Regions from separate parts of the Glutamicibacter nicotianae genome, predicted to be linked through region 1. Evidence: predicted binding sites of a transcription regulator. Region 1 holds the regulator's gene; each other region holds the start of a gene.
The links. The regulator LexA, encoded in region 1, represses DNA repair genes until DNA is damaged. The targets are predictions, from matches to a motif close to TCGAACANNTGTTCGA.
Positions count from the first base shown of each region.

Region 2: the regulator LexA is predicted to act here: its motif matches at 6,733-6,748, upstream of ruvA (Holliday junction branch migration protein RuvA).
Region 3: the regulator LexA is predicted to act here: its motif matches at 2,236-2,251, upstream of JOE62_RS09995 (DUF6504 family protein).

Region 1 covers NZ_JAFBCH010000001.1:1,415,270-1,424,954, forward strand. The annotation lists gene JOE62_RS06895 (ATP-dependent DNA helicase) at 1-1,513, shown strand, start outside; gene JOE62_RS06900 (glycoside hydrolase family 76 protein) at 1,658-2,704, shown strand; gene lexA (transcriptional repressor LexA) at 2,761-3,480, opposite strand; gene JOE62_RS06910 (LysM peptidoglycan-binding domain-containing protein) at 3,739-4,092, shown strand; gene JOE62_RS06915 (histidinol-phosphate transaminase) at 4,173-5,279, shown strand; gene hisB (imidazoleglycerol-phosphate dehydratase HisB) at 5,302-5,922, shown strand; gene hisH (imidazole glycerol phosphate synthase subunit HisH) at 5,923-6,558, shown strand; gene JOE62_RS06930 (CG2302 family histidine operon protein) at 6,561-6,710, shown strand; gene priA (bifunctional 1-(5-phosphoribosyl)-5-((5-phosphoribosylamino)methylideneamino)imidazole-4-carboxamide isomerase/phosphoribosylanthranilate isomerase PriA) at 6,740-7,477, shown strand; gene JOE62_RS06940 (SseB family protein) at 7,699-8,580, shown strand; gene JOE62_RS06945 (MFS transporter) at 8,622-9,685, shown strand, end outside.
Region 2 covers NZ_JAFBCH010000001.1:2,064,043-2,073,727, forward strand. The annotation lists gene JOE62_RS09875 (RelA/SpoT family protein) at 1-1,430, opposite strand, end outside; gene secF (protein translocase subunit SecF) at 1,668-2,636, opposite strand; gene secD (protein translocase subunit SecD) at 2,629-4,371, opposite strand; gene yajC (preprotein translocase subunit YajC) at 4,432-4,842, opposite strand; gene ruvB (Holliday junction branch migration DNA helicase RuvB) at 5,030-6,079, opposite strand; gene ruvA (Holliday junction branch migration protein RuvA) at 6,106-6,723, opposite strand; gene ruvC (crossover junction endodeoxyribonuclease RuvC) at 6,831-7,430, opposite strand; gene JOE62_RS09910 (YebC/PmpR family DNA-binding transcriptional regulator) at 7,434-8,192, opposite strand; gene pdxT (pyridoxal 5'-phosphate synthase glutaminase subunit PdxT) at 8,196-8,822, opposite strand; gene JOE62_RS09920 (aldo/keto reductase) at 8,966-9,685, shown strand, end outside.
Region 3 covers NZ_JAFBCH010000001.1:2,090,309-2,099,993, forward strand. The annotation lists gene JOE62_RS09990 (DNA polymerase III subunit alpha) at 1-1,851, opposite strand, end outside; gene JOE62_RS09995 (DUF6504 family protein) at 1,888-2,196, opposite strand; gene JOE62_RS10000 (S-(hydroxymethyl)mycothiol dehydrogenase) at 2,676-3,761, shown strand; gene JOE62_RS10005 (MBL fold metallo-hydrolase) at 3,761-4,390, shown strand; gene JOE62_RS10010 (hypothetical protein) at 4,491-5,015, shown strand; gene JOE62_RS10015 (SOS response-associated peptidase) at 5,012-5,740, opposite strand; gene JOE62_RS10020 (mycoredoxin) at 5,867-6,145, shown strand; gene JOE62_RS10025 (lipoate--protein ligase family protein) at 6,206-6,943, opposite strand; gene JOE62_RS10030 (uridine kinase) at 7,039-7,653, shown strand; gene JOE62_RS10035 (thioesterase family protein) at 7,650-8,468, opposite strand; gene JOE62_RS10040 (helix-turn-helix domain-containing protein) at 8,541-9,200, opposite strand; partial or broken gene JOE62_RS16305 (NAD(P)/FAD-dependent oxidoreductase) at 9,192-9,685, shown strand, end outside.

The sequences.
Region 1 (9,685 bases):
AGAGACCGAGACCGGTGACCGCGATGAGCTGGTGCCCGGGGTCAGCGACAAGGCGTGGAAGCAGGTCTCGGTTTCGGCCATGGAGTGCTTGGGGTCGCAGAAGTGCCCGATGGCGGATGAATGCTTCTCGGAGATGGCTCGTGCCCGTGCCGCGGAAGCGGACGTGGTCATTACAAACCACGCCCTACTGGCGGTATCGGCCTTCGAGGGGCTTTCTGTCCTCCCGGACTTCGAAGTCGCGATCATCGATGAGGCCCACGAACTGCAGGACCGCGTGACCAGTTCGGTTTCCGGGGCGCTCTCCGCACGCATGGTGCTCACCGCGGCTGGCGGCGCCAAGCGCCATTGCGGAGTGAACGTGGACGAGATGGTCAAGGCGGCGAACCGCCTGGAAAAGTCGTTGACCGGCGTGCCCACGGGGCTGCTGGAACATGGCCTGCGCGAAGACATGGGCATCGCCCTGAACGACATCGTGGAACAGGCCCGGCTGGCGTTGGCGCTGTCCAAGCCGGAAGCCAATGCACCGGCTGACGGCGGGCGACAGACCGCCCGCTCCCAGCTGCAGTCGGTGATGGACGATGCGATTCGCATGCTCGAATCAGAAGAACGCCGCGAGGTGCTGTACACCACCCGTCCGCGGGAGTTTGTCGAAGGCCGGGGATACGTCGAAGCTGACGAGACCCAGCCAGCCACGTTGAACGTTGCCCCGTTGTCCGTTGCCGGCAAGCTGCGCGAAGGGCTGTTCGATGGGCGCACGGTCGTCTTGACCAGCGCTACCTTGGCTATCGGTTCGCAGTTCGATTCGGTCGCAGGCTCGCTGGGCTTGATGGGCGCCGGGGCTCCGTCCTGGACTGGCGTGGACGTCGGCAGTCCCTTCGACTACCCGAAGCAGGGCATCCTGTACGTAGCCAAGCATCTGCCCAAGCCGGGCCGCCAACTGGCTGCGGAGACGCTGGATGAGATCGAGGATCTCATCAAGGCCTCCGGCGGCGGTGCACTGGCTCTGTTCACTTCGAAGCGCTCCGCCGAAGAAGCGGCAAGCATCTTGCGCGAACGCCTGGACGTGGACATCCTGTGCCAGGGCGAGGGCAGCATGAAGTCGCTGGTCGAGCAGTTCAGCAGCGAACGTGACACCTGCCTGTTCGGAACCATGACCCTGTGGCAGGGCGTTGACGTGCCAGGAGATTCCTGCCGACTGGTCATCATCGACAAGATCCCGTTCCCGCGCCCGGACGATCCGATCTCCAAAGCCCGTTCCGAAGACGTGGCCAAGCATGGCGGCAACGGCTTCATGCAGGTGGCCGCCACCCATGCGGCGATTCGCCTGGCCCAGGGCGCTGGACGCCTGATCCGTTCGATCGGGGACAAGGGCGTGGTGGCGATCCTCGATTCGCGCATGGCCACTGCACGGTACGGCAGCTTCTTGAAAGCAACCCTGCCGCCGATGTGGCCGACTGTCGACAAGAAGGTCATTACCGGAGTTCTCCAGCGTTTGAACCCGGACGGTAAATAGCCGAATCATGGAGCATGAACTTGAGCTGTCCTTGGACTGAGGGCAGCTCAAGTTCTTTATGCCCTATCTGCAGGACGCTCGGCGATGCACTAAGGTCTGTGACAAGAACTGATGCCGCGTGAATCGAAAGGCACCATGGAGTCCATGCAAGAATTGGCACACCAAGCCGCCATCGACACCCATCAGCGTTTCGGGCGTCGCCTCTTGCGGCTGCCCGGAACCTGGATTGGGCAAAGCTACAGCAGGGCGCACCGGTTGCGCGACGGAAGCATGCTCAGCGATCTCAATGGCTGCGCGCACCCGTTGTCGGAGTGGAACTATTGGTGGCAGGCGCATTACCTGGATGCCATCATCGATGACGGCCACTCCTTCTTGGCGGCAGGCGACGCGGAATCGGCGCGAGCCGAGTTGGCCAGGGCCAATCATCTGTTGCATGGCATTCGAATTCGCAACTTCGGGATGCTGCCCAACTACTTCTTCGACGATATGGCGTGGCTTGCCTTGGCTAGCGGCCGACTGGAGCAATTCGCTCTGGCAGTGACGGGAGAAGGAAACCACGCTGCCCAGACGGCAGGCAGGGTGCTGGGAAAACAGCTTCATGCTGGCATGGACGAGGTGCTGGGCGGCGGCCTGTACTGGTCGAAAAAACGGGATTTCAAGAATACGCCGGCCAATGCGCCGGCGGCACTGTTCTTCGGCCGAACCGGACAGAAGGACACCGCACGGCAGGTTCTCCAATGGCTGGAGAAGAACCTGTTCAGCACCGAGCGTGGGCTGTACTTGGACGGGCTGCGGTTGGCCAGCCAGGGGCACACGGTGGAGCCAGCGATCTATACCTACAACCAGGGCACGGTGCTAGGCGCGTTGCTTGAGCTTGGCGAGCCGGCCGATCTGGCTCACGCCCAAGTGCTGATCGATGCGACCACGCACTCGCTGTCTTCCGCTGCCGGAGTACTCGCGTTCAACCGCGGGGGAGACGGGAACCTTTTTGCCGGAATCCTGTGCCGGTATCTGGCCCTCGCCGCGAAAGATCACCGCTTGGAAGCACCAAGCAGGGAGCAGGCCAGGAAACTGGTCACGGCAACTGCAGGCCATCTGATCGACCAAGAACCGCGCCGGCTCTCGGCGGCAGTCCAGCGCTGGATGATCTTCGCCGCGGCCGCCCAGATCGAGCTCGAGGCCGGCGAGTAGCTGATTAAACGAAAATTGCGCTGGTGCCAAGCACCAGCGCAATATCCACACGAAATCTAGAGCGAGCGCATGACCGAGACGACGCGTCCCATGATCTTTGCTGCATCACCCAAAATCGGTTCGTAGCGCGAGTTCTGCGGAAGCAGCCAAGTATGCCCATCACGCTGCCGGAAGGTCTTGACAGTCGCTTCCTCGTCCAGCAGGGCTGCGACGATGTCGCCGTTGTCTGCCGTCTGCTGTCGGCGGACAACTACCCAGTCGCCGTCGCAAATCGCGGCGTCAACCATTGAATCGCCGGACACCTTGAGCATGAACAGTTCGCCGTGGCCCACGAGCTGACGAGGCAACGAGAAAACATCCTCGACGGACTGTTCTGCCAGGATCGGACCGCCAGCAGCAATACGGCCAACCAGCGGAACCATGGTGGTGTCAGCAGAAGTGCTCAGCTCAATGATCTTGGCGTCTTCGCTGGCAGCCGGCTCGACCGGCTCCGAGACCTCGGCCTTTTCGGCATCGTCGGACAATTGCAGCGGAAGCAGGATTTCCATCGCGCGCGGACGGCGTGGGTCTCGACGGATATAGCCGAGCTTTTCCAACTGGCTCAACTGGTGGGTCACGCTCGAAAGGCTCTTGAGTCCGACAGCGTCGCCAATCTCACGCATCGATGGCGGATAACCGTTCTTGCCGATAGACCGCTGAATCGTCTCAAGGATCTTCTTTTGGCGAATCGTCAGCGAACGTGCATTCGATCGGGGAGTGCGTTGTGATGCTGACATGAGATTTTGCCTTCCCTAGCAATCATTCGAAAGTTTGCGTGTCCAAACTGTCGGAGCTAGATGGTGAGATGTTTTCATTGCTCGTCTACTTCGAAATCTTAGTAGATAAGCGAGCTTCTTTCAAAGATTTGTTCGAAAACTTCTGGACAAGTTCCGCGAATCTCTGTTAGAACAGATATACGAGGTTCGAACAAGTTTTCGAATCCGTTCTTTCGAATAAAAATTCGCATCACTTGAATTTCTTGAGGAGACAACGTCATGGCTACCGTCGCACTTGACTCAGATCAGACCCAAGCGCCGCTGAAAATCCGCATCAACCGCCGCGGTTGGGCTGTGCTGGTGGGGATGCCCGTTTTCGCACTCACGATCGCTGCTGCTTTCTTCTTCTCCATGTTCGCCTCTGACGCGCATGCCGCGGCAGAAGATCCTGCTGGGGTTGGAACCATTGATGTCACCGTGATCCCCGGGGATACGCTATGGAGTTTGGCTCGCGACTATGCCACCGGTTACGACGTAACTTCCGCAGTTGGCCACATCGCGGAGCTCAACGCCTTGGACGGCAGCGAAATCCAGGTAGGAGATACCTTGTCGATTCCGGTCATTGCCGGCTAGTTTCCCCTGCTGTCCAGTGTTTGTTACCTGCAGCCGTAGCGGATTCACTGGCGGGCTCGCTGCGCACGTAGACTTGATGCGTGAATGACCGCAGTGAACTTTTGAGTCAGCTGCCCTTGCGTGAGAATCTCCGCGGGCTATCCCCTTACGGCGCACCGCAAATTGACGTGCCGATCCAGTTGAACGTCAACGAGAACACCCATCCGTTGCCACCGGTAGTCGTAGACGCCATTGCCCAGGAAGTGGCCAAGGCAGCGACAACTCTGAATCGCTATCCTGACCGCGAATTCACCGAGCTTCGTGAACTTCTTGCCGATTACCTCGGCCACTCGCTCACCAAGGAGAACATCTGGGCCGCTAACGGTTCGAATGAAATCCTGCAGCAGATCCTGCAAGCCTTCGGTGGACCAGGCCGTACCGTGATGAGCTTCGGCCCCACCTACTCCATGTACCCGCTGTTGGCCAGTGGTACTGATACCACCTATATCGCCGGTGAACGCGCCGAGGATTTCACCTTGTCCGCCGAATCTGCAGCCGCGCAGGTCCGCGAGCACAAGCCGAATATCGTGTTCCTGTGCTCGCCGAACAACCCCACCGGCACCGCCCTTGGCCTTGATGTCATCACGGCCGTGTACGAAGCCATGAGCGAGCACAACGGCATGGTGATCGTTGACGAGGCGTACGCCGAATTCTCCTTGGCCAGCACCAAGTCCGCACTGAGCCTGCTTGAAGGCCGCCAGCGATTGATCGTCTCGCGCACCATGTCCAAGGCATTCGGCCTGGCCGGCGCACGCGTCGGCTACCTGGCCGCCGCGCCAGAGGTCACCGATGCCATCCGCTTGGTGCGGCTGCCGTACCACCTGTCGGCCGTGACCCAGGCAACGGCGATCGCCGCCTTGAAGAACATCGAGTTGCTGCTGGCGCAGGTCGAAGACATCAAGTCCCAGCGTGACCGCATCGTCGCGCGCTTGAAGGAACTGGGCCTGAAGCCATCGGTCTCCGACTCCAACTTCGTCTTCTTCGGTGGCGTCGAAGACCCCCACGCTATTTGGGAAGGCCTGTTGGAAGCCGGCATCATCATCCGCGACAATGGAATTCCGGGGACCTTGCGTGTTACGGCCGGAACCGAATCAGAAACCACAGCCTTCTTGGAACGACTTGCCGAACTGCTCGGCTCGCAGAAGTAATCAAAGACAAGCGAAGGAAGACATGTCTGCCGAATTGATTGGCGCACGTCGCGCCCGCATGGAACGCGTGACCAGCGAATCGTCCGTATTCGTTGAATTGGATCTCGATGGAACCGGCGTCTCGGAGATCAGCACCTCGGTGCCGTTCTATGACCACATGCTGACTGCGCTCTCCAAGCATTCGCTCATCGATCTCACCGTGCGTGCTACCGGCGATACCCACATCGATGTCCACCACACCGTTGAGGACACCGCGATCACCATCGGCGAAGTGCTGCGCGTGGCGCTGGGCAACAAGGCAGGCATCCGCCGCTTCGGCACCTCCTACGCTCCGCTGGACGAGGCGCTGTCCCGTTCAGTCGTCGATGTCTCGGGCCGGCCATACCTCGTGCACTCCGGCGAGCCTGCTGGCCAGGAATACCACTTGATCGGCGGACACTTTACCGGCTCGATGACCCGCCACGTCTTCGAAGCCATCACCTTCCACGCACAGATCTGCGCTCACATCGAGGTGCTCTCGGGCCGCGACCCGCACCACATTGTCGAAGCGCAATTCAAGTCCTTCGCCCGCGCCTTGCGCGAAGCCGTAGAGCGCGATGAGCGCATGGGCGACAAGATCCCATCCACGAAGGGTGCCCTGTAAGTGGAGAAGAAAACAGTAGTTGTCCTGGACTACGGTTCAGGCAACGTGCGTTCCGCCGTGCGCGCCTTGGAAGCCGCCGGCGCCGAGGTGGAACTGACCGCAGACCCGAAGAAGATCGTGGCTGCCGACGGACTGGTAGTCCCGGGAGTCGGCGCCTACGCCTCGGTCATGGAGCAGTTGACCGCAACCGGTTCCCTGCGCTGGATCGGCCGCCGCATCGCAGGTGGCCTGCCCGTCTTGGGGATCTGCGTGGGCCACCAGGTATTCTTTGAAGAAGGCGTGGAGCACGGAGTGAAAACCGAAGGCATCGGCGAATGGCCGGGCAAGGTTGAACGCCTCCAGTCGGATGTCATTCCGCACATGGGCTGGAACACGGTGCGCCCGCCGGAAGGATCCAAGCTTTTCGCCGGCATCGAGAACGAGCGATTCTACTTCGTGCACTCCTACGCTGTGCAGAAGTGGGAATTCGACGTCACCCAGCCGGCGATGACCCCGCCGCAGGTGACCTGGTCGACGCACGGGACGCCATTCGTGGCCGCCGTCGAAAACGGCCCGCTCTCGGCAGTCCAGTTCCACCCGGAGAAGTCCGGCGACGCTGGCGCACAGCTGCTGCGCAACTGGTTGGGGACACTCTAGGCATGTGGAGCCTCATCTTGGGTGTTGTCGGGGCCTTCCTGATCGGCGGGGCCATTTCGCTGAAGAACCAGAAGGCCCATATTTCATGGATCATCGCGCTCTGGGTGCTTGCAGGCATGAGCCTGATCGCAGCCTGGGCCTTGACCTACTAACCACTTTTTACTTCTTCACTAAGGACATCATGAGCGAGCAACCAATCCTCGAACTCTTGCCTGCGGTAGATATCGCCGGCGGCCAGGCGGTGCGCCTGGTCCAGGGCGAAGCCGGTTCCGAGACCGGATACGGCGACCCGCTGGAAGCAGCGCTTTCCTGGCAGAACGCCGGCGCCGAATGGCTGCACCTGGTCGACCTGGACGCAGCCTTCGACCGCGGTAGCAATGTCGAGATCGTGCAGCGCATCGCCAGGGAACTGAACATCAAGGTCGAGCTCTCCGGCGGAATCCGCGACGACGCCTCTCTGGAACGTGCACTGGAATTCGGCGCTACCCGCGTCAATCTCGGTACCGCCGCACTGGAAAACCCGGAATGGACGAAGCAGGCCATCGCCCGCCACGGCGACAAGATCGCCGTGGGCATGGACGTGCGCGGAACCACCTTGTCCGGCCACGGCTGGACCAAGGACGGCGGCGACCTGTGGGATGTGCTGGCTCGCTTGGAAGATGCCGGATGTGCCCGCTACGTTGTCACTGACGTGACCAAGGACGGCACGCTGCGCGGTCCAAACGTTGAACTGCTGCGCGAAATCGCTGCCAAGACCAGCAAGCCGATTGTCGCCTCGGGCGGCATCTCCTCGCTCGAAGACCTCCGCGTCTTGCGTGAGCTGGTTCCCGAAGGCATCGAAGGCGCCATCATGGGCAAGGCGCTGTACTCAGGCCAGTTCACCTTGCAAGAAGCCCTCGATGTGGCAGGCCGCCGCTAGGCACCAAGCACCATCCGTGAAAGGCGATTCAGAAGCCCCCTGCTTCTGGATCGCCTTTCCATTTGTGAAGCCGGATTTCTGCAATACCTCCTCCTGGCAGCGATTGCGCACAGACGGCAGGGAATGAAATCTGAAATGCCACCGTTCGGGGTGTCCAAGCTCATGAATGCAGTTTTGGAACTTCCTGCCATCAACCTCGAAACCACCGATAGCATGGAGCTATGAGCACCGAGCAACCTGAATCCGCACCCAAACGCCATCTGCCGGGACATATTGTCGCTGCGCTGGCGCAGGCAGGCTCAGAAACCGACTCTGCCGGCCAGAATTGGGAAGGCCGCGACCTGAGCGGCGACGGCAACCCCCTGCATAACTTCGACAAGGACGACGGCAAGGCCGACGCCAATGTCGTTGCTGCTTTGGCAGCCATGCGCGCGGGCACCGCGGGGGAGGGCGAAGTGCATCAATCCTTGTCACAGGCGCGCGTTTTCGTTGCGGTGGTCGCCCAGCTCGGTGAAGAAGCGATTACCGAACACGGCTTCGCCTCCGATAAGGAAGCCGATATGGCCCTGGTGAAAATCAAGGCCCCGGACGGCCGCATGGCTCTGCCGATCTTCACCACAGTTGAACGGCTTCAGGCGTGGCACAAGGAAGCCCGGCCGGTGGCGGTCTACGCCCCGCGGGCGGCCCTCTCGGCAGTCAGCGAGGAATGCCAGCTGCTGGTCCTCGATCCCGGAAGCGATTTCACCTTCGTGCTTCGACGACCGGGGGTCTGGAACCTGGCTAAGCAGATCGAGTGGATTCCGAGTTATCAGAATCAGCAGATCGCCAACCTGGTGCAGGATGCGACCGAAGGCTTCAGCCAGTTGCAGACCGTCAAGGTTGCCCCGGGCAGGGGAGTCGGCTCCCGCAGCAAGGACGGGCAAGTTGTCCTTGGCGGAGGTTCCGGACCGGAACTTAACCTGCAGTTCGTTTTTGCTCCTGGAACGAGCGAAAACGATGCACGCGAGGCAACTCGCGCAATCCACGGGCGTTTGTCCCAGAACACCGAATTCGCTGAAGCAGTGGATTCCCTCGAACTCAGTTTGCACAGCGCGCCGAGCTAGACCGGCGGGCTCCTTTTGACCAGATAAGGAACTTTCCGGGCATGAAAAGCTATTGGCAGATCCTGCGCCAGCCGCAGATCTCACTGTTGTTGCTGATTGGCATGATTGCCCGCCTGCCGCACTCTGCCTTGAGCATGCTGCTGCTGCTGCATCTGGTGAACAACCTCGACCAATCCTGGGTTTCAGCGGGCCTGGTCACGGCAGTCATGACCCTGGGCATCGCCATCGGCGCACCCTGGCGCGGAGCCCGCGTGGATGTCTGGGGACTTCGCCGCGCGATGATCCCCTCGGTGATCGTCGAAACCCTCGTCTGGTGCACGGTGCCCCATGTTCCGCTGGTTTGGGTCTACCCCTTGGCCTTCATCGGCGGGCTCTTCGCACTGCCGGTCTTTTCCGTGGTGCGTACCGCACTGGGCATCATGACCACCGGTGAGCAGCGCCGTACCGCCTTCGCTCTGGACGCAACCGCCACCGAACTGGTGTTCATCGTCGGCCCGGCCAGTGCCGGCATTGTCGCCACCCAGGTCAGCAGCGTCATCGGCTTGAGCGTAATTGGCGTAACCTCGACGGTGGCCGGTTTGGCGCTGATGATCCTGAATCCGCCAACACGCAGCGACGACCCCAAGGCGATTGCTTCACGGGCCAACGTGCACGAAGAACGCCTGGGCGCGGAAGCCAGCTTCATTGCCGCCGCACCGATGGGCGTGCCCGAAGTCGAAGGCGAGCTGATTGCCGCCGGCATGAAATCCGCCCGTGCCCGGATCAAGCAGCGCGGACGCAACTTCAAGAACCGTTTCAACTGGGTCAGCGCTTCGGTCCTGGCGGTCTTCATCGCCTCGGCCGGAGCGGGCATGCTGCTCACCGGCACCGAGGTGGCCATCGTGGCCGAACTGGATGCGTCGGCGCAAAGCCACCAGCTTGGGCTGGTGTTCTTATTCTGGTGCGGCGCCTCGTTGATCGGCGGCCTGATCTACGGGTCGATGACCCGGGTCATCTCTCCGCTGGTGCTGCTGCTGACCATGGCAGTGCTGACCATACCGATGTATTTTGCGTGGGATACCTGGTCGTTGGCGCTGTTCTCCGCCTTGCCCGGCTTCCTCTGCGC
Region 2 (9,685 bases), 650 kb from region 1:
GAGGTAAAGACCTCCACCACATCGCCCTGCTTGAGTTCGGTATGCAGAGGCACGAGCTTGCCGTTGACGCGCGAACCGATGGTTCGGTGCCCTACGTCGGTGTGAATCGAGTAGGCGAAGTCCACCGGTGTTGCACCCACCGGCAGGGACATGATGTCGCCCTTCGGGGTAAACACGTAGACCTCGGCGGAGCTGATGGTGTAGCGCAGCCCGTCCAGGAATTCTTCGGAGTCGGCGGTGTCGGCCTGCCATTCCATCAGGGAGCGCAGCCAATCCATGTTCTGCTCCGGAGAGAGCATGGAGTTGTCGGTCTGGCCATGCTTGTACTGGAAATGCGCGGCGACGCCGTATTCAGCGCGCACATGCATGTCATGGGTGCGGATCTGGATTTCCACGGGCTTGCCCTCGGGACCCATCACCGTGGTGTGCAGCGACTGGTAGAGATTCAGCTTCGGGATGGCGATGTAGTCCTTGAAGCGGTTGGGCAGCGGATTCCACTCCGCGTGCACGACGCCCAGCGCGCCGTAGCAGTCCTTGACGGTATCGACCAGGATCCGCACGCCCATCAGGTCGTGGATGTCGTCGAAGTCCTTGCCGCGCACGATCATCTTCTGGTAGATCGAATAATAGTGCTTGGGCCGGCCGGATACCGAGGCGTTGATGGCCACATCTCCCAGATCGCGCGAAAGGGTCTGGCGGATTGATGAAAGGTACTTCTCGCGCTCAGGGGTGCGGTCGCCGACCATGCGGACGATCTCCTGGTACACCTTGGGATGCAAAGCGGCGAAGGACAGGTCCTCCAGCTCCCATTTGACCGTGTTCATGCCCAGGCGGTGTGCCAGCGGAGCGAAGATTTCCAGGGTTTCCTTCGCCTTGCGGGAGGAGGATTCCGGCGAGACATAACGCCAGGTGCGGGCATTGTGCAGGCGGTCGGCCAACTTGATCAGCAGCACGCGGATGTCGCGGGACATCGCGACGACCATTTTGCGCACGGTTTCGGCGGGGGCCGCATCGCCGTAGGTGACCTTGTCCAGCTTAGTCACGCCGTCCACCAGCATGGCGATTTCTTCGGAGAATTCCTTCTTCACCGACTCGAGGGAGTACTCGGTGTCTTCGACCGTGTCATGCAGCAAGGCAGCGGCGAGAATCGAACCGGTCATGCCCATTTCTGCCAAGATCGTGGCGACCGCGACCGGGTGCGTGATATAGGGGTCGCCGCTCTTGCGCTTTTGGCCCTCATGATATTTTTCTGCGACCTCGTAGGCCCGGACCAGCAAATCCAGATCCGCCTTCGGATGCTTGGACTTGACCGTGCGCAGCAGCGGTTCGAGAGTCGGCGATGTGCTCGGGGTGCTCCCCCGACCTGCAAAGCGCACCAAACGAGAGATAGAGCGTCGTTTCGAATTGTTCAGGTTAGGCGTATTCGCCATGCCCGCTCCTTCCCGTTGCCGTTGGAATTGTCCCGAAGCCTGAATGGAACCCGGTCAAATCCATCGGTAGTTTCGGGCCGCCAGATCACCGGTGGCCGTGCACTTGAAAAACACCTTCTTTAGTTCAAACGTTATAGCACGTTCGCGCGGTGACAACTAATTACGCATCTTCCAGCTTAAGCGAAATGGTGCCCCCGGCATCTGCCGGGGACACCATTTTCTAGACTTCAGATTGCGTTAGAGCGCTGCCATCTTCTTGTCGTGCGCAACCACGTCCTCGTCCTTGTGGCGCAGCCAGTGGAACATCGGTGCCTGGACGAACAGGGTCGACAGGGCCGAGACGATGATGCCGACGAACAGCGCCAAAGACAGGTCCTTGAGAGTACCGGCTCCCAGCAAGTAGGAGCCGATGAACAGGATCGCGGCCACCGGCAGCACGGCCACAACCGAGGTGTTGATCGAGCGGACCAGGGTCTGATTCACCGCGAGGTTGACCAGCTGCTCGAAGGTGCGCTTGGTCTGCTGGGTGTAGTCCTTGGTGTTTTCGCGGACCTTGTCGAAAACCACCACGGTGTCATACAGCGAGTAGCTCAGGATGGTCAGGAAGCCGATGATCGCGCTCGGCGTGATTTCGAAACCGGTCAGCGAGTAGATGCCCGCAGTCACGATCACCACTGCCATCAGGCCGACGATCGCTGCCAGCGACATCTTCCAGGTGCGGAAGTATGCTGCCATCAGCAAGCCCACCAGGACCACGAAGACGACCAGGCCAAACAATGCCTGGCGTGAAACGTCTTCACCCCAGGTCGGGCCGATGAAGTTGCTGGTGACTTCGTCGCTGCTGACGCCATAGTTCTTCGCCAGCTGATCGGCAATGGCCAGGGTCTGGTCATCGCTCAAACGCTCGGTCTGCACGCGCATGGTGCCCGGAGCAATATTGGTCACCGTTGCCTCAGATCCCGAAGCCACCGAGCTGACTGTCTCTTCGCCAATCGAGATATCCGTGTTCTGCACATCCGAAACGGTGAATTCAGAACCGCCGCGGAAGTCGATACCCAGATTGAAGCCGCCCTTGACCACCGGGATCAGGATGGACAGGATCACCAGGATGCCGGCGATCAGGAACCACAAGCGGTGCTTGGAGGTGAACGGGTAGGAACGCTTGCCGGTGTAGAGCTCGTTGCCCCAAGTGACTAGCTTATTCATTGTTCTCCTCCTGGGCCTTGGCCTGCGTGCTGCCAGACGCGTTCGAGCCAGCGGACTGCTCGGCCTGTGCGCGGCGGCGTTCGGCAATGGTCATGCGCTTCGATGCCTCAGTCGATGCCTTCGCATTCTTCTTGCCGCGATTTGCCGCAACATTCTCATCGAAGCGGCGAACCTTGCCCGCGCCCTGGTACAGCGGCTTGACGCCAAGCAACGATGGATCCATGCCCGACATCGGGTGGCCGTTGGCGAAGAACTTGGTGCGTGCCAGCAGCACCAAGGTCGGGTGGGTCAGGCCGTACACGACGATGAGGTCGATGATGGCGGTCAGGCCCAGGGTGAAGGCGAAGCCTCGTACGTTGCCCACGGCAACGATGTAGAGCACTATTGCGGCCAGCACGTTCACTGCCTTGGATGCCAGAATGGTGCGCTTGGCGCGCTTCCAGCCGATATCCACGGCGCTTGCCAGCGGCCTGCCTTCGCGCAGCTCATCGCGCACGCGCTCGAAGTACACGATGAACGAGTCGGCGATGAGGCCGATTGCAACGATCAGGCCGGCGACGCCTGCCAGCGACAGGCGGTAATTCATGCCCCAGCCCAGCAGCACCAGCGCCAGATAGGCGAGCACGCCGGAAACCAGCAGCGACGCGATGGTCACCAAGCCCAGAGCCCGGTACTGGAACAGCGAATAGATGAAGACCAGAACCAGGCCGATGATGCCGGCGATGAGGCCAGCGGTCAGCTGGTCAGCACCCAGAGTTGCGGAAACCTGGCGCTCGGACTGGATGTCGAAGCTGATTGGCAGTGCGCCGTACTTCAGCTGCTCGGCCAACGCCTGCGAGCTGTCCTGGGTGAAGCCGCCGGAGATCTGCGGGCGGCCATCGGAAATCACTGCATTGGTGGTTGGCGCCGAAATGGTTTCGCCATCAAGCACGATAGCGAACTGGTTCTGCGACCCCTGCAGGGCAATCAGACGCTGGGTGGTATCGGCGAAGAGCTTGGTGCCTTCGGCGTCGAACTCGATAACGACGACCCATTCGCCGGTCACCGATCCATTGACGCCGCGGGCCAACTGGGCGTAGGCGTCCTTGATCATGTCACCGGAGATTTCCTGCGGGCCAAGGATGTACTTGACACCCATCTCGCGGTCGCAGGAGATCATTGGCTTGTCTGGGTCGGCGGCTTCGCCACCGCGATCCTTGAGTTCTGCCTCGCAGTCGTAGCCTTCGAACTCCTGGAACAGCTCTGGGGTGATCCAGTTGGTATCCGATGGATTCTCCGGCTTGCCGCTAGGCTTTGGCAGGTCTTCCTTGGGGGTCCGGTCTTCCTTCGGAGTGGCCGCGAAGCCACCGGTGATCAGCACCGGGCGGAATTCCATGTTGGCCGAGGCCTGGATCAAATCGCGGGTGGTCTGGTCCGGGGTACCGGGCATCGATACCACGACGTTGCGTCCGGACTGGGTGGTGATTTCCGATTCGGTGACACCGGAACCGTCCACGCGCTGGCGGATGATCTCCACCGCTTGGTCCAGCTGCTCTTGGTTGATCGCCTCGTCGCCCTGGACCCGAGGGGCCAGGATCATCTCGGTGCCGCCTTCGAGGTCGAGGGCCAGCTTCGGCCCCCATCCGGTTTTGCCGTTCACCGCACCACCCACCAACACTCCGGTTGCGATGATGAAGACGACCAGCAACCACAGCAACGCTTTGCGCGCCTGTTTAACAGGTCTGATTGATGACATCTAATGTGCTTTCTGATTCGGGTGGCTTGGCCTTCAGGCCACCGCTATGCTGCCCGGGACTTAGGCGTTTCGCTCGTCCTTGCCCTCGTCGTTCAAGCGACGCAGGGACTCTTCCGGGGTTTCGGTTGCGTTGGAGGGTGCTGCTGGTTCGTCGGCAGCGGCCGGGGCTGCCGCATCCTTGTCCAGGAAGGTGGCGATGGCCTGGCGGTGCAGGGTCAGCACCACGCCTGGCGAAACCTCAACCTGTACGCGATCCTCTGCGTCTACACCGACGACGGTGCCGAAGATGCCCGAGTTGGTCATCACCTTGGCGCCTGGCACGGTGTTGTTCTTCAGCTTCTCCTGCTGGGCGGCCTGCTTCTTGCGGCCGCGGAACATCATGAAGATCAGCACTGCAAACAGGGCGACCATCAGGATCAGCGAAGGGTTGAAGCCGCCACCAGCGGCCTGTGCGATTACGAGAGGATTCACGTATGTACCTGCTAACGATTCGTTGCGATTTGATCTGGAGTTCTGGGATGCCGCTGCGCCATTTTCTGGCGCGAAACAGCAAAGACGCCCCACCTTACCCTGAAATGGGCACAGGTCGGGCGTCTTTAGTCTAATGGGTCACGGTGAACCGGCAGGCCATTTACGCGGGCAGTGAAGTAATGCTTGCCTAATCCTCATCGTTTTCATAGCTTTGCGCACTGGCGAAGATGGCATCCTTGGGCATGGCCAAGCCCAGATGCTCCCAGGCCCCGGGCATGGCGATACGTCCTCGAGGAGTCCGGCCCATCAATCCTTCGCGCACCAGGTATGGCTCGGCGACGGTTTCGACGGTCTCGGTTTCTTCACCCACGGCAATAGCCAGGGTCGACAGGCCCACCGGTCCCCCGCCGAATTTCGTGCACAATGCTTCCAGCACACCGCGGTCCAGGCGATCCAGTCCACGCGCATCGACCTCGTACATGTCCAGGGCGGCAGCCGCAGCCTTGGCATCGATCTCTTCGAGCTTGTGCACCAGGGCCCAGTCGCGCACCCGGCGCAGCAGGCGGTTGGCGATACGCGGGGTGCCGCGGGAGCGCCCTGCGATCTCGGTGAACGCAGCTGAGGTCACGCTCAGATCCAGCATCATGGCCGAACGGCGCAGTACCAGCTCGAGTTCCTTGACCGCGTAGAACTCCAGGTGCCCGGTGAAGCCGAAGCGGTCGCGCAGCGGCCCGGGCAGCAGGCCCGCGCGCGTGGTGGCCCCGACGAGCGTGAAGGGCGGCAGCTCCAGGGGAATCGCGGTAGCGCCAGCTCCCTTGCCGACGACGATGTCTACGCGGAAGTCTTCCATTGCCATGTAGAGCATTTCCTCGGCAGGCCGGGACATGCGGTGGATTTCATCGAGGAACAGCACCTCGCCCTCGGTCAGCGAGGAGAGGATCGCGGCCAGGTCGCCGGCGTGCTGGATGGCCGGGCCGGATGAGATGCGCAATGGCGCGTTCATCTCGGCGGCGATAATCATCGACAAGGTGGTCTTGCCCAGCCCGGGCGGACCCGAGAGCAGTACGTGGTCCGCGGTGCGTTCGCGGATCTTGGCCGCTTCGAGCACCAGCGAGAGCTGCTGGCGCACCCGGGACTGGCCGACGAAGTCGTCAAGGTTCCGCGGGCGCAGGGCAGCTTCGATGACCCGTTCTTCGGGTTCGCTGCCGGCGTTCGTGAGCCCGGTGGAGTCATTCATGAAAAGTCGATCCTCTCGCAGACCGCTTAGACGCGGGTTCCGCTGGACATACTGCGCAGCGCGGCACGCAGGATTTCAGCGACGTTGCCTGTGGCTACGACATCCGGATCGGCCTTGGACAGCGATTTCAGGGTGCTTGTTGCATCCTTTTCGCTCCAGCCCAGTCCGGTCAGCGCCTCGATCACCTGCGGTTCCCAGACGCTGGCGGTATCGCCGCCGGACACCGGCGCAACAGGCGCGCCCGTCGGGACCAGCTTGCCGTTCAGTTCCAGCACGATCCGGCTGGCGCCCTTGGGGCCAATGCCGGACACCTTGGTGAATGCGGCAGTGTCCTTCGTGTTCGCCGCGATACGCACTTCTTCAGGAGAATGCACGGCCAGGATGGCCAGGCCGGTACGCGGCCCGATGCCCGATACGGAGATCAAGACCTCGAAGACATCCCGCTCCTCCGCAGTGGCGAAGCCGAAAAGGGTCATCGAGTCCTCGCGCACCACCATGGAGGTGAAGACCGTTGCCTTGCGCCCTTGATGCAGGCCGGACAGCGTTCCGGGGGTGGCGTTGACCAGCATTCCAAACCCGTTAACGTCGATTACCGCGGTGTTCAGTGCAACCGCCTGCACGGTGCCGGTCAATGAGCTGATCATGCCACTCCTTGGGATGTATGTTCGATCGAACCCAGTTTATCGAAGATACCTACGAATATCGATCCGCCGTGTTTCCCGGTGGGTCGAGGTTATTTCCCGGCCGCCGACTAGCGGCGCACCGCGCGCCGCTTGGCTGAAGCTTCGGCGGCGATCCATGCCTGCTGCGCACCTGTCAGCTGCGAGGACCCGCCGGCATGCACTGCAGAGGCCGAGGCGTTCGAGCCAGTGGCCGCACCGCGCCAGCCATGGGTGATCGCCAGGGCCACCGCGTCAGCGGCGTCGGCTGGCTTTGGCGGTTCATCAAGCCGGCAGATCTTGGCAATCATCTTGCCGATCGCCGCCTTGGTCGCTTGGCCGGAACCGGTCACCGCTGCCTTGACCTCCGTCGGTGTATGCAGCGCGACGGGGATGCCGCGTCGTGCCGCTGCGGTGATCACCACGCCGGTGACCTGGGCGGTGCCGATCACCGTGGAGACGTTCGCCGAAGCGAACACGCGTTCCAGGGCGAGCACGTCGGGCTGATGCTGGTCCAGCCACGCCTCGATCGCGTTGGCGATCGTCAAGAGCCGGGCATCGAGCGGGGTGCCCGGCGGGGTGCCGGCGACGGTGACGTCCACCAGCGAAACTTGCCTGTTTGCAGCGACGTCGACCACTGCAAGACCGCAACGGGTCAGGCCGGGGTCGACGCCGACAACACGTAAGGCCAAGCCCTACTGCTCTTCGTCCAATGCGGCGCGAACCTCATCGGAGAGATCTGCGTTGGTGTAGATGCCCTGGACGTCGTCCAGTTCTTCCAGCGCGTCGTAGAGCTTCAGGAATTTGCGGGCTCCGTCGACATCCAGGTCCACCTTCATCGACGGCAGGAATTCCATTTCGTCGGATTCGTAGGCGATATCGTTCTCGTCCAGCGCCGCTGCGACCGCGCGCAGGTCCGAAGGATCGCACACGATGGCGAAGTTCTCGTCCTCGTCCAGGATCTCGTCAGCACCGGCATCCAGCACGATCATCAGCAGGTCGTCTTCGGTCAGCTCACCCTTGGGCAGGCGCACGACGCCCTGGCGGTTGAACAGGTAGGCCACCGATCCCGGGTCGGCGACGGTGCCGCCATTGCGGGTGATGCCCACGCGAACCTCGGAGGCAGCGCGGTTCTTGTTGTCGGTCAGGCACTCGATCAGCAGCGCCGAGCCCTGCGGGCCGCGTGCTTCGTAGATGATCTCGGTGTAGTCGACGACCTCACCGGTCAGGCCAGCGCCACGCTTGATCGCGCGGTCGATGTTGTTGATCGGCACGGAGTTCTTCTTGGCCTTGCTGACGGCAAGTTCCAGCGCCGGGTTGCCGGACAAGTCGGCTCCGCCGGCACGGGCTGCAACTTCAATGCCCTTGATGAACTTGGCGAAGGCCTTGGCGCGCTTGGCGTCGATCGCCGCCTTCTTGTGCTTGGTAGTTGCCCATTTGGAGTGGCCTGACATGCTTTAAGCGTCTCCTCGCGTGAGATTGATGAAAAATTGATGGATAGCCGTGCTGCCGGTGACTTCCGGGTGAAAGCTGGTTGCCAACAATTTTCCCTGGCGTACTGCAACAATTCTACCCTGTCCGTCATTCGGCCCGGCTTGAACGGTGCTGATCACCTCGACGTCCGGGCCGATTTGCACGGCTTCCGGGGCGCGGATGAACACCGCTTCGAGAGTGTCCCCGTTGAAGTCCAGCTGGTGCTCGAACGAGTCGACCTGGCGCCCGAAGGCATTGCGCTTCACCGTCATGTCGATGCCGCCGAAGCTTTGCTGGACCGCGCCATCCCGCGCGATTGCAGGATTCTCAATGCGATCGGCCAGCATGATCATTCCAGCGCAGGAGCCGTAGACCGGCATCCCTTCGGCAATGCGATCCTTGATGGGATCGGCCAACCCGTAGTTACGGGAGAGCCGGTCAATTACGGAAGACTCGCCGCCGGGTAGCACCAGCGCGTCGACCTGCGCCAAATCCTCGACTGTACGCACCATTTGCGCACGTTGCCCAAGCCGTTCAAAAGAGGCCAGATGTTCGCGGAAATCCCCTTGCAGCGCGAGGACGCCTATTTTCGGCATGGTTGTAACCTTCATGGTGTTCGGTGGCTGGCGGCACGGAAATGCGCCGAAACAACGTTAAACCCATGGATGCCCTGCGCCGGTTTTGTTTCCCGGTGTGTCGTGAATTCTTCGATGCAACCTCCCGGCAGCCCGTGAAGCTTGGTAGCTTCGGGAACGTGATTGCTGATATTTCTTCCTTCGAACTTGCCGGTGGCGTGAGCATGCCTTCCGTTGGCTTGGGCACGTGGCCCATGCGCGGCCAGGAGGCGGTCACCGCGGTTCGTTCGGCCCTTGACGTCGGCTATCGCCGCGTGGACACGGCGGAGAACTATGAGAACGAGGACGCCGTCGGCCAGGCCTTGGCGCAGAGCAGGCTTGACCGCGATGAATTCTTCGTGACGACGAAGTTCAACAAGAAGTGGCATTCGGCCCAGGGAGTGCGCCAGGCGTTAGAGAATTTCCTGGCCCGCCTCGGCCTTGATTATGTGGACCTGTTCCTGATCCACTGGCCAAACCCGCAGCAGGACACCTACGTCGAAGCTTTCACGGAGCTGGTAATGCTCGTAGACGAAGGGAAAATGCGAGCTGCCGGAGTCTCGAACTTCAAGCCATACCAGTTGCAGAACATCCTGGAAGCAGGCCACAGGCCGGCGCTGAGCCAGATCCAGGTGGATCCGGAGCGTCAAAGCGCCGAATGGCAAGCTTTCAATACGGAGCATGGCGTGCGGACCGAAGCCTATTCCCCATTGGGACGGCAGAAGTCCGACTTCCTTTCACATCCGACTCTGGCACAAATTTCCGGGGCGCATGGGAAGAGCAGCGCGCAGGTGACGCTCCGCTGGCATGTCCAGTCCGGGCGTGCGGCCGCACCGAAATCGGCCGATCCCCAGCGGCAG
Region 3 (9,685 bases), 680 kb from region 1:
GTCATCCAGCGGCACCCGGGACAGGTCGATCGCTCCGGCAGCGGAGATATAGCTGTCATCCACGTGCCCTCCGGCGCGCGCGACCGACTGCTTGTCCGGGTGCATGCGGGCGATCTCTTCCAGGGTGTAGGCGATGGCTGATTGCATGCGCACCCCGAGCACGTCGAGCTTGATCAGCCCCATCAGGTCCATGTCGTGCTTGTCGAACTGGCTCATCTGCAGCCCGATGCCCGACGGCTGGACCGGGGTGCGGTCCAGCAGGCTCGCGTCGGAGAGGATCACTCCGCAGGGGTGCATGGAGATATGGCGCGGCAGCCGGTCCAGGCGTTCGGTGGCGTCGATGAGAATATCGAGCTGGGTGTCATCGGTAATGCGTTCGGCCAATGCCGCCAATTCCGGCTTCTCGGTGAGCGCTTCGCGGAAAGAGGACGCGGAGAAGCGCCAGAGCTGCTTGGCGATCTCGTCGACCTGCTCCTGCTCCACCCCGAGGGCGGCTCCTGCATCGCGGACCGCGCCGCGGGCACGGTAGGCGTTCTGCATGCTCATCAGGCTCACGCGCTCTTCGCCGAAGTTGGCGAAGATCTCCCGGTAGATCTCGTGGCGGCGTGCGGATTCCACGTCGATGTCGATGTCCGGCAAGGTGGTGCGGGTATCGGAGAGGAAGCGTTCGAACACCAGGTCGTGGGTTAGCGGGTTCACCTGGCTGATGCCCAGCAGGTAGTTCACCAGCGAGGAGGCGCCGGAGCCGCGGGCGGCCACGCGGATTCCCATGCCGGTGATCAGCTTGACGGTTTCGGCGACTGTCAGGAAGTACCCGGCGAAGTCCAGCCGGTCGATCACCCCGAGTTCCCGGGCGAGGCACTCTTCAACCAGGTTCGGGTCCGCATCGCCCAAGAGCCCTGGCACCGCGCCGTAGACGCGGCTGGTGAGCTCTTGCATGGCCGGGCGGTCCAGGCCGAGGACCTTGGCCTCGGGGATGACCGGCTTCTTCCATCCGAGATCGGCCACCGGGTCGGCCGCCGCCCATTCGGCAAGCGCTTCGGTTTCCCGCAGCAGCTGGTGCGCCCAGCTTTTTTCGGTGGCATAACCGATTTCCTTGGCCAGCTGGCGCATCTCTTGCGGGGTTTTCAGCCACCCTTGGCCGTTGGGTTGGCAGGAGTCCAGATTCTTCAGGCTGTGCAGGGCGCGCGCCGAGTCCAGGATGTCTGCGGTGACCGCACCGTCGGGATCCACGTAGCGTACAGCGTTGCTGAGGACTGCCTTGATCCCCCGCTCGTGGGCGTAGCGCAGCATGCGGCTTGCTTCGCCGAGGCTGTAGCGCGACCCGGGACTGGACAGGTGCGTGGTGATCTCCACGCGCAGCATCTTTCCCAGCCGCTTCTTCCAGTTGGCAAGCAGCGCCCGGGCGTGGGCATAGTTTCCCTTGAGGATTGTGCGGGCAACATCCGATTCCCCGCCGAGCAGGAGCATCAGGTTCCCGCCGGCGCCCAGATGCGCCAGCTGCCCGGTTTCCAGGCCCGGAACACCATGCGAAGTGCCATGCGCGAGGGTAATTGCCCGGCACAGCGCCGCATACCCGGCGCCATTGCAGCGCCCACGGGCCAGCAGGACAATCCGCCCTTGGGCTTCCCCGTGGCTATCAAGCACCGCAAGGTTCACCCCGAGAATCGGATGCAGGCCTTCTGCCATGCAGGCTGCCACATGCTTGACCGTCCCGTACAGCCCGTCCCGGTCAGTCAACGCAAGCATCTGCGCCCCCTGCGCCTTGGCCGCCTGGGCCAGCTGCTTTGGGTGCGAGACGCCGTAATGGGCGCTATATGAAGAACTGACGTTCAGATGGGTGAAGCTCATGGAGGTCCTTCGAAAATATGTTCCCCCGCCGGGACATCAGGCGCTACGGGCCAGCGAGCCATGCACCCGCACCAGGCGCCACCGCTCAGTTTGCGCATCAAAACTCACATCGACGCTGTGCACTTGGCTGGATCCGCGCACGGCGACCAGCTGCAGGCGCCACATCTCATAGTCGGCAATCCCCGCACCGGCTCCGCGGGGAATCCGCAGGTTCTCGTCCCACCATTTGCGGCGCTCGAACCAGCGCTGCGGTTCGGCTACCAAGCGATAGTCCTGCCCCTGCCAGCTCACGCGCAACGGCATTCCATTCGCTGCGCGAGCTACCTCGATCGACTCGGTGAACATCCCCACGTGCACACTCCTTACCTAGTAGAATCATTCTATTCGAACATGTGTTCGAATGACAGTTACACTAGTCAGCGCGACCGACAGTTTGGGTTAGCCGAGCGCAGCGGCTCCAGCGCCGACAGGCTGGCTGAATAAGCCCTGCGAAAGGCCGTGCTGAATGCAAAGGGCAAGGAGTATCCGACGTCGCGGCAAACTGGAACAGCGATGCATCGCTGGCAACCTGCGCATCATGAGCCAAGGCCAGGCGTAATTTGGCGAGGTACCCGATGGGAGGGGGACCCTGCTGACCATCAGAGCTGGAGCTCGAGGAGCAGCCCTTGCACCGTCACATACGTTCCGGGAAAACCGTGGTGCACCTGCGCAAATTGGCTCTGGGCGAAACAGCCTGCGTCATTGTGTCGTGAATGTTCCATAAGCGCCGGGGACACCGATAACATCGAGACAGCAACAGTCAATCGTTCCAGGAGCTAAATGCCATGCCTCATAAGGTCAAAGCCGTTGTTTCCCGCGCCAAGGATGCGCCGGTAGAGGTCGTCGACATCATCGTTCCGGACCCGGGCCCCGGAGAAGTAGTCGTCGATGTGCTCACCACCGGTGTCTGCCACACCGACTTGCACTACAAGCTCGGCGGCATCGGCGACGAGTACCCCTACCTGCTGGGCCACGAGTCCACCGCAGTCGTCAGCCAGATCGGCGAGAACGTCACCAATGTGAAGGTCGGCGACCGCGTGATCCTGAACTGGCGTGCAGTCTGCGGCCAGTGCCGCGCTTGCGCCAAGGGCGAGCCGAAGTACTGTTTCAACACATTCAATGCCACCCAGAAGATGACCCTCGAGGACGGCACCGAACTGTCGGCTGCCCTAGGCATCGGCTCCTTCGCCGAGAAGACCCTGGTCCACTCCGGCCAGTGCACCATCGTGGATGAGGAAGCGGATCCGGCAGCCGTCGGCCTGCTCGGCTGCGGCATCATGGCCGGCATCGGCGCGGCGATCAACACCGGCGAAATCAAGCGCGGCGAGTCGGTTGCCGTGATCGGTTGCGGCGGCGTCGGCGCCGCCGCCATCGCCGGCGCGCAACTGGCTGGCGCGACCACCATCATCGCGGTGGACGTCAACGCTGACAAGCTGGAAACCGCGAGGGCCTTCGGCGCCACCCACACCGTGGATTCCTCCAAGGTCGACGCAGTGGAAGCCATCCAGGAACTGACCGGCGGCTTCGGCGCCGATGTGGTGATCGATGCTGTAGGCCGTCCGGAAACGTACAAGCAGGCCTTCTACGCCCGCGATCTTGCAGGCCGCGTGGTGCTGGTGGGCGTCCCGACCCCGGAGATGAAGCTCGAGCTGCCGCTGCTGGACGTCTTCGGCCGAGGCGGCTCGCTGAAGAGCTCGTGGTACGGCGACTGCCTGCCAAGCCACGACTTCCCGATGCTTGTCGAGCAGTACAAGCTCGGCCGGCTGGATCTGGACTCCTTCGTCACCGAACGCATCAAGATCGATGAAATCGAAGAGGCGTTCAAGAAGATGCATGAAGGCACCGTGCTGCGTTCGGTGGTGGAGCTCTAATGGCTGCCCGCATCGAGAACGTCGTCACCTCCGGCACTTTCTCGCTGGATGGCGGCACCTGGGATGTCGATAACAACGTCTGGATCATCGGCGATGATTCCGAGGTCATGGTGATCGACCCGGCACACGATGTTGCCAAGATCCGGGAAGCCGTGGGCGATCGCGAAGTCATGGCCGTCCTGCTGACCCACGGGCACGATGACCACATCCGCGCCGCCGGCGAATTCGCCGACGCCGTAGATGCACCGTTGTTCTTGAACCCGGAAGACCGCATGCTCTGGGAAGCTGTCTACCCGGAGCGCGACGTGGACGCGGAAATCAGCGAAGGCGATTCATTCACCATCGCCGGCACCTCGCTGACCGCGCTGCACACCCCGGGGCACTCGCCAGGTTCAACCTGCTTCTATGCGGAAGACCTCGGCGTGCTGTTCAGCGGCGACACCCTGTTCAACGGCGGACCGGGTGCTACCGGGCGCAGCTACTCCAGCTTCGAGACGATCATTGAATCGATCCGCACCAAGCTGCTGGTGCTACCAGCCGAAACGGTGGTCAATACCGGTCACGGCGATGCCACTTCCATCGGTGCCGAAGCGCCGAACCTGGATGAATGGATCAAGCGCGGGCACTGACCCGCGACAGCGATTCCACCAAATGGCGGCAGCAGCCGGCCTGCGGGCCGGCTGCTGCCGCCATCCTTGTTTCCCGCACCATCGATGGAATAATGAATCCATGCCTGAAACGCATTTGCGGATCCAGAGAACGGCAGGCTATGGCGGCCTTGCCGCCCTGCTCTGCGGCCTCGTCTTGATCTGGCACGACGGCCGCCAACCGGTGGCCGCTGCCGCAGATAGCTTCCATTCGGCCGCAGGAGCGATCTCGCAGTCGCCGAGCCCTGTGCTTCTTGCCGGAGGAGCGCTGCTGTTCTTCGGCGTCGTCACTCTCTGCTTGGCAGCAGGGATCTTCCTGATGCGCCGCATTCTGGCGGTGCGCCCTCTCAGAGTCGTGCCCTGGGTCCTGGCCGCGCTCGCCTTGGCCTTGTTCCTGGCAGGGGCCGGGTTGAAGATCTGGGATACGCTGCAACCGGTGCCTTTGGGCTGGTTCGCCTACGAGCCGCTGACGCACGCACAGCTGTCCTCGCTGGCCACGTCCCCGGCGGGCGTTGCCGCGCGGCGGCTGATGGGACTGGGGCTGGCAGTATTCGCCATGGCCAACGGCGCCTGGATGGTGCAGCACGCCGCCCGGCACCAGCGCTAGAACAGCGAGTTGCTGTGCGCCTCGATCAGCTCCGGAGAGTTGTTGCGCACATTGCCGACAGCGGTGTCGACCTCATGCATGGTCCATTCTGAGGCCACATCGAACGCTTCTGCACGAATCTGCTCGATCAGCCCTTCGCCATCTTCCTCGGCAGGGTTCATCCAACGGCCCATCATCTCCTTGCCCAGCGGAATGGGCAAGCGGTCGTGCAGGCCGGCAAGTTCGCCGAGCACCCCTGGTTCTTCAGCCGAAGGCGAATCCATGGTCATGATCGAGGTGGAAAGAATCCAGGATCCGTCCTCGTCCTTCCACCATTCATAGAGGCCAGCGAAGAAGATCAGCTTTCCATCCTCGCGGTGCACGTAGAAGGGGCGTTTCTTGCTGCCCTCCTTCTTCCACTCGTAGTAGCCTTCCACCGGGACGACGGCTCGGCGCTTCTTCACTGCTGAGCGGAAGGTCGGCTTGGTGCTGGCCGTCTCGCTGCGCGCGTTGAAGGCACGCACCCCGACCGAAAGCTCCTTCGCCCAGCCTGGCACCAGCCCCCACCGGGCGACATGGATCTGGCGGTGCAGCTCATCGCCGATCAGCCGCTCGAGCACAATCGGCACATCGGTGGTTGGCGCAACGTTCCATGACTGGCGCAATTCCAGGTTGTCGTCAGCTTCGGCCTCGGCCTCCGCCACCAGATCGCCGATAGCTTTGGCCATCACATATCGTCCGCACATCGCTTGCCCCCTAGTCCGGCCTCAAGGAAAATCTGCTCCCCAGTCTAGCGAGCAGCGTCCGAGAATTCAGCGAACTTTTTCCGGCCAGCCGGGAACAAAGTCAACATGCGTGCCGTTACACCAACTATGAGCAATGAATTGAACCTTGACCAGTACGTTCCCGCTGCCGGCGCAGTCACCATGTTCACCACCAGCTGGTGCGGCTACTGCCGCAACCTCAAGCGCCTGATGGACCAGAAGGGTGTCGCCTACACCGAGGTGAATATCGAAGAAGTTGAAGGCACCGCGGAGATCGTCGAGTCGTTCAACAACGGCAACCAGACCGTTCCAACTCTGATTTTCCCGGACGGCACCGCAGCCACCAACCCGCGCATCGACGAGGTTGTTGAGCGCGTCGGCGCATAGTTCCAGTCGCAAAACCACGTATCGGCACCCCCAGCAGGTGCCGATACCTTTTTAGCTGCGCTATGCACCGTGCAGCGTTGCGTGCTCGCGGTATTCCCCGAGCAACGCGGAAATAAATGCTTCAGTGGTGACACCGGCTAGCAAATCGTTCGCTGCGCCTACCGTTGTCGGATCCATGGGAACACCCATTGCCTGGTAGACCCCATCAAGGACCTGGCGCAAGGACGAAGAATCTTCGACAACAAAGACTGAAGAGAACAGCCACGCGCCGGACACCACACGCTGAGCCGTGCCTACCAGCTTCACTGGATAGTTGCGCGGCGAGTTCCCATCAGGGAGGCCATGTACCGAATGATCGCCGGGGCAGTACTCCCCCGGGATTGGCCCGACCTGCGCATTCACGCCAAGGCGCTGGAAGGCGTTGGCATAGACGCGGGCAAATACCTCGAAGCGGCTTTGCTGGCGCATCACTGCCTCAGCTTCGGGCTCAATGTGGTCAACGATTAATGTGCCCCGGTGATATGCCGCGGCTCGGCCACCGGCTTTGCGCACCAATGGCGCAAAGCCTAGCTGCTGCGCCACCTCCCGCGCCTCCTCATAGCCGTCCAGACGCACATCACGCTGGCCAAAGGCCAGAGTCGGGTCCGGACGATAGAGCCGTAGCAAAGAACCCCTCTCGCCCGACTGGACATCGCGCAGCAACTGCACTCCGCGTTCTAGGTCAGCTGCCGGGTCTCCGCTTGGAACTTCGATTTCCACGGATAACGGCGCATCTGACTGGGCATTCCACAAACTCATGGAACTGAGTCTAATTCAGCAAATCACTTCAGGTGGAGTAGATGTCACAGCAGCTGGTTGCCGAAAGCCGGCATTTCTGGGCCATAATAAAAGGCGTGCCAAATTCTTCAACCCCTGTCATCCTGATTGCCGGGCCGTCCGGATCCGGCAAGTCCTATCTCGCGTCGAAATTCGGCCAGCCTCATCTGCCGCTGGACGAGTTCTACCGCCAGATCAGTGAAGACGGGAATCCTGTTGAGTTCCCCCGCACCGGCTACGGCGAAATCGACTGGGACGATTCGGCTACCTGGAATCAGGAAGCCGCGCTGCAGGCAATCGATGATTTGCTCCAGCGCGGTACCACCATGGTCCCCAACTACTCAATCGCAACCTCGAGCTACAACGGGCATCGCGAAATCACGTGCGCCGGAGGACCGATCGTCGCCGAAGGCATCTTCCTCTACGAAATCCTTGAGCCGCTGTGTGCCAAGGGCATCAATGTCCAGGCGTACTATGTCGACGAACCGGCCTTGGTCACCGCTCTTCGGAGATTCGTTCGCGACGTAGCACAGCGCCGGAAGCCAATCTTATTCCTGGTCAAGCGCGGCTATGCACTTTTCCAGGCCCACAGCGCAGACCGGGAAAAGTACCGCCAGCGGCAGTTCACGCTGAAGTCCAAGCCAGAGCTCAAGAAGCTGCTGGCCAAGCTTTCAGCCGGCGCATCGAACTAGCGCGAACGGACCGTCAGGATCTGCTCGGCCCGGCCGAAAGGGCCAGTTTCATCGTGCAAAACCGTTGAGGTCAGTCCGATGCCGTCGGTGCCGAAGCTCTGCTGGACATCCAGCCCCAGCCACTTGCCTACCGGCATGCGGTACATGTGGATCTGGAGATCCACGTTCGGGTAGATCCAGGTCTCTTCACCCGGATCCACACGTGGCACCACGCCGTTTGCCGTGTCGATCATTCCCACCAGGCTGGATAACGCAGTAGCGTCTCCCGTGTCGACCAGCGCATAAGGAGTACGCAGCCATGCGAAGCCCCGACCTGGGCGCAGTTCATCATTGGCACGCAACTCGATGGATTTGATGTAGCCACCAGGCCATTTCCCGCTGATGTCCCGGACCGAGCAGGCATCTGGACCCGGGATTTCCTTGTCTTCGATCCCTGCTACAGCACTGGTGTCGCTCTGGATGACTCGCCACGCGCGCGCAACGATGCTGGTGCGGCCCTTGGCAGTCATCTCGGCCTCAATCAATTCGATCGTCCGGCCGGGACGGACCATTCGCGTTGAGATCTCGAATTCCCCGGCGTGGATCAGACCGTGGATTTCGTAGCTGATCCGTGCGATGCGCATGTCTGCGCGTGGCTGGAAATTTTCCAAGGCATAAGCCAAGATTCCCGAGGCGGGAGCCATATGCTGCTCATGCGGGTTCCACGCACCCTGGGAATGCCACGACGAGCGATAACGCCCATCGCCAAGAGCTTCAAAATAGAAATCGCCATCAGCTAGGGTCTGTTCTAGCTCTTCGTTGAGCTGGTGCGTCATCGTTGCCCTCCTGGCATCGCGGTCTTCAATACTCTGCCCTCAGGCTACCCAAGAGTAATTGAATTCACTAAACTAGCCGGCTGTGTCGTGCTCATGGGCTCGCTGGCCGGCATGATCCATGATTCCGAGCACCTCGGCAACACCATTGACCGCCCACATCGCATGAGGAGTCATGGTGTCGAACTGGGCGGATTGACCCGCCTTCACATGGTAGGTTCGATCCCCCAGCTTCAGCTGGATCTCGCCGAGGAGCACTGTGAACCATTCCTTGCCCGGATGGATGCGCAGCTCGGTGGGAGCGGGCGCCTGCGAAGGATCGAAGCGCATTTTCGAAACATTGACACCGTTCACCGCGTCATCGGTGGACAGCTTCCACATGGTGACCCCCGGCATCGAAATCGGCTCCGGGCGGATAATGATCTCGGCCTCAGAGGTTGACGCTAGCTCGTCCAAACTGGTGTTCAACGCCTTGGCTATGGGTATCAGCTGGTCAAGGGCAATACGACGGCTTCCTGTTTCGATCCTGCTGAGCGTGGAAACGCTGAGGGATGCCTTGCTCGCCAATGATTCCAATGACCATCCAAGATTCTGCCGAAGCGTCCTGATGCGTTGCCGGATAATCTGATCCACATCGATTTCTTGCGTCATGCGCAAAACGATACACCCTTTGGCGCAAGTCGTCGATACCGTGGACAGTACACCGAACGCAGCAAGGAGAGGGACATGGAACATTACGAAGCAATCGTCATCGGCGGCGGCAGCGCGGGACTCGCGGCCGCCATCGCGCTAGGCCGTTCGCGGCGCACTGTGCTGGTTATCGATGAAGGAAAGCCGCGAAACGCTGCAGCGCAGCATGCGCATAACATCCTGGGAAACGAAGGCATCAATCCCCTTGACTTCTTGTCCCGCGGACGGCGGGAGGCCATGAACTATGGAGTGCAAATTATCGAAGGCACAGTCGACCAGCTCGGCGGTTCGATGGAGACCGGTTTCAGCGTCACGATGTCCGGCCAAGCATTCAGCGCAGACCGCATCATGCTGGCGACGGGTCTGGTTGATGACTTGCCTCCGATTCCAGGCCTGGCCCGCGCATGGGGCGATACCGCGGTCCACTGCGCTTACTGCCATGGCTAGGAAGTCCGCGACCAAGAAATCCTGGTTCTCGGTATCGGGCCCATGAGCACCCATCAAGCGATGATGTTCAGCCAGCTAAGCCC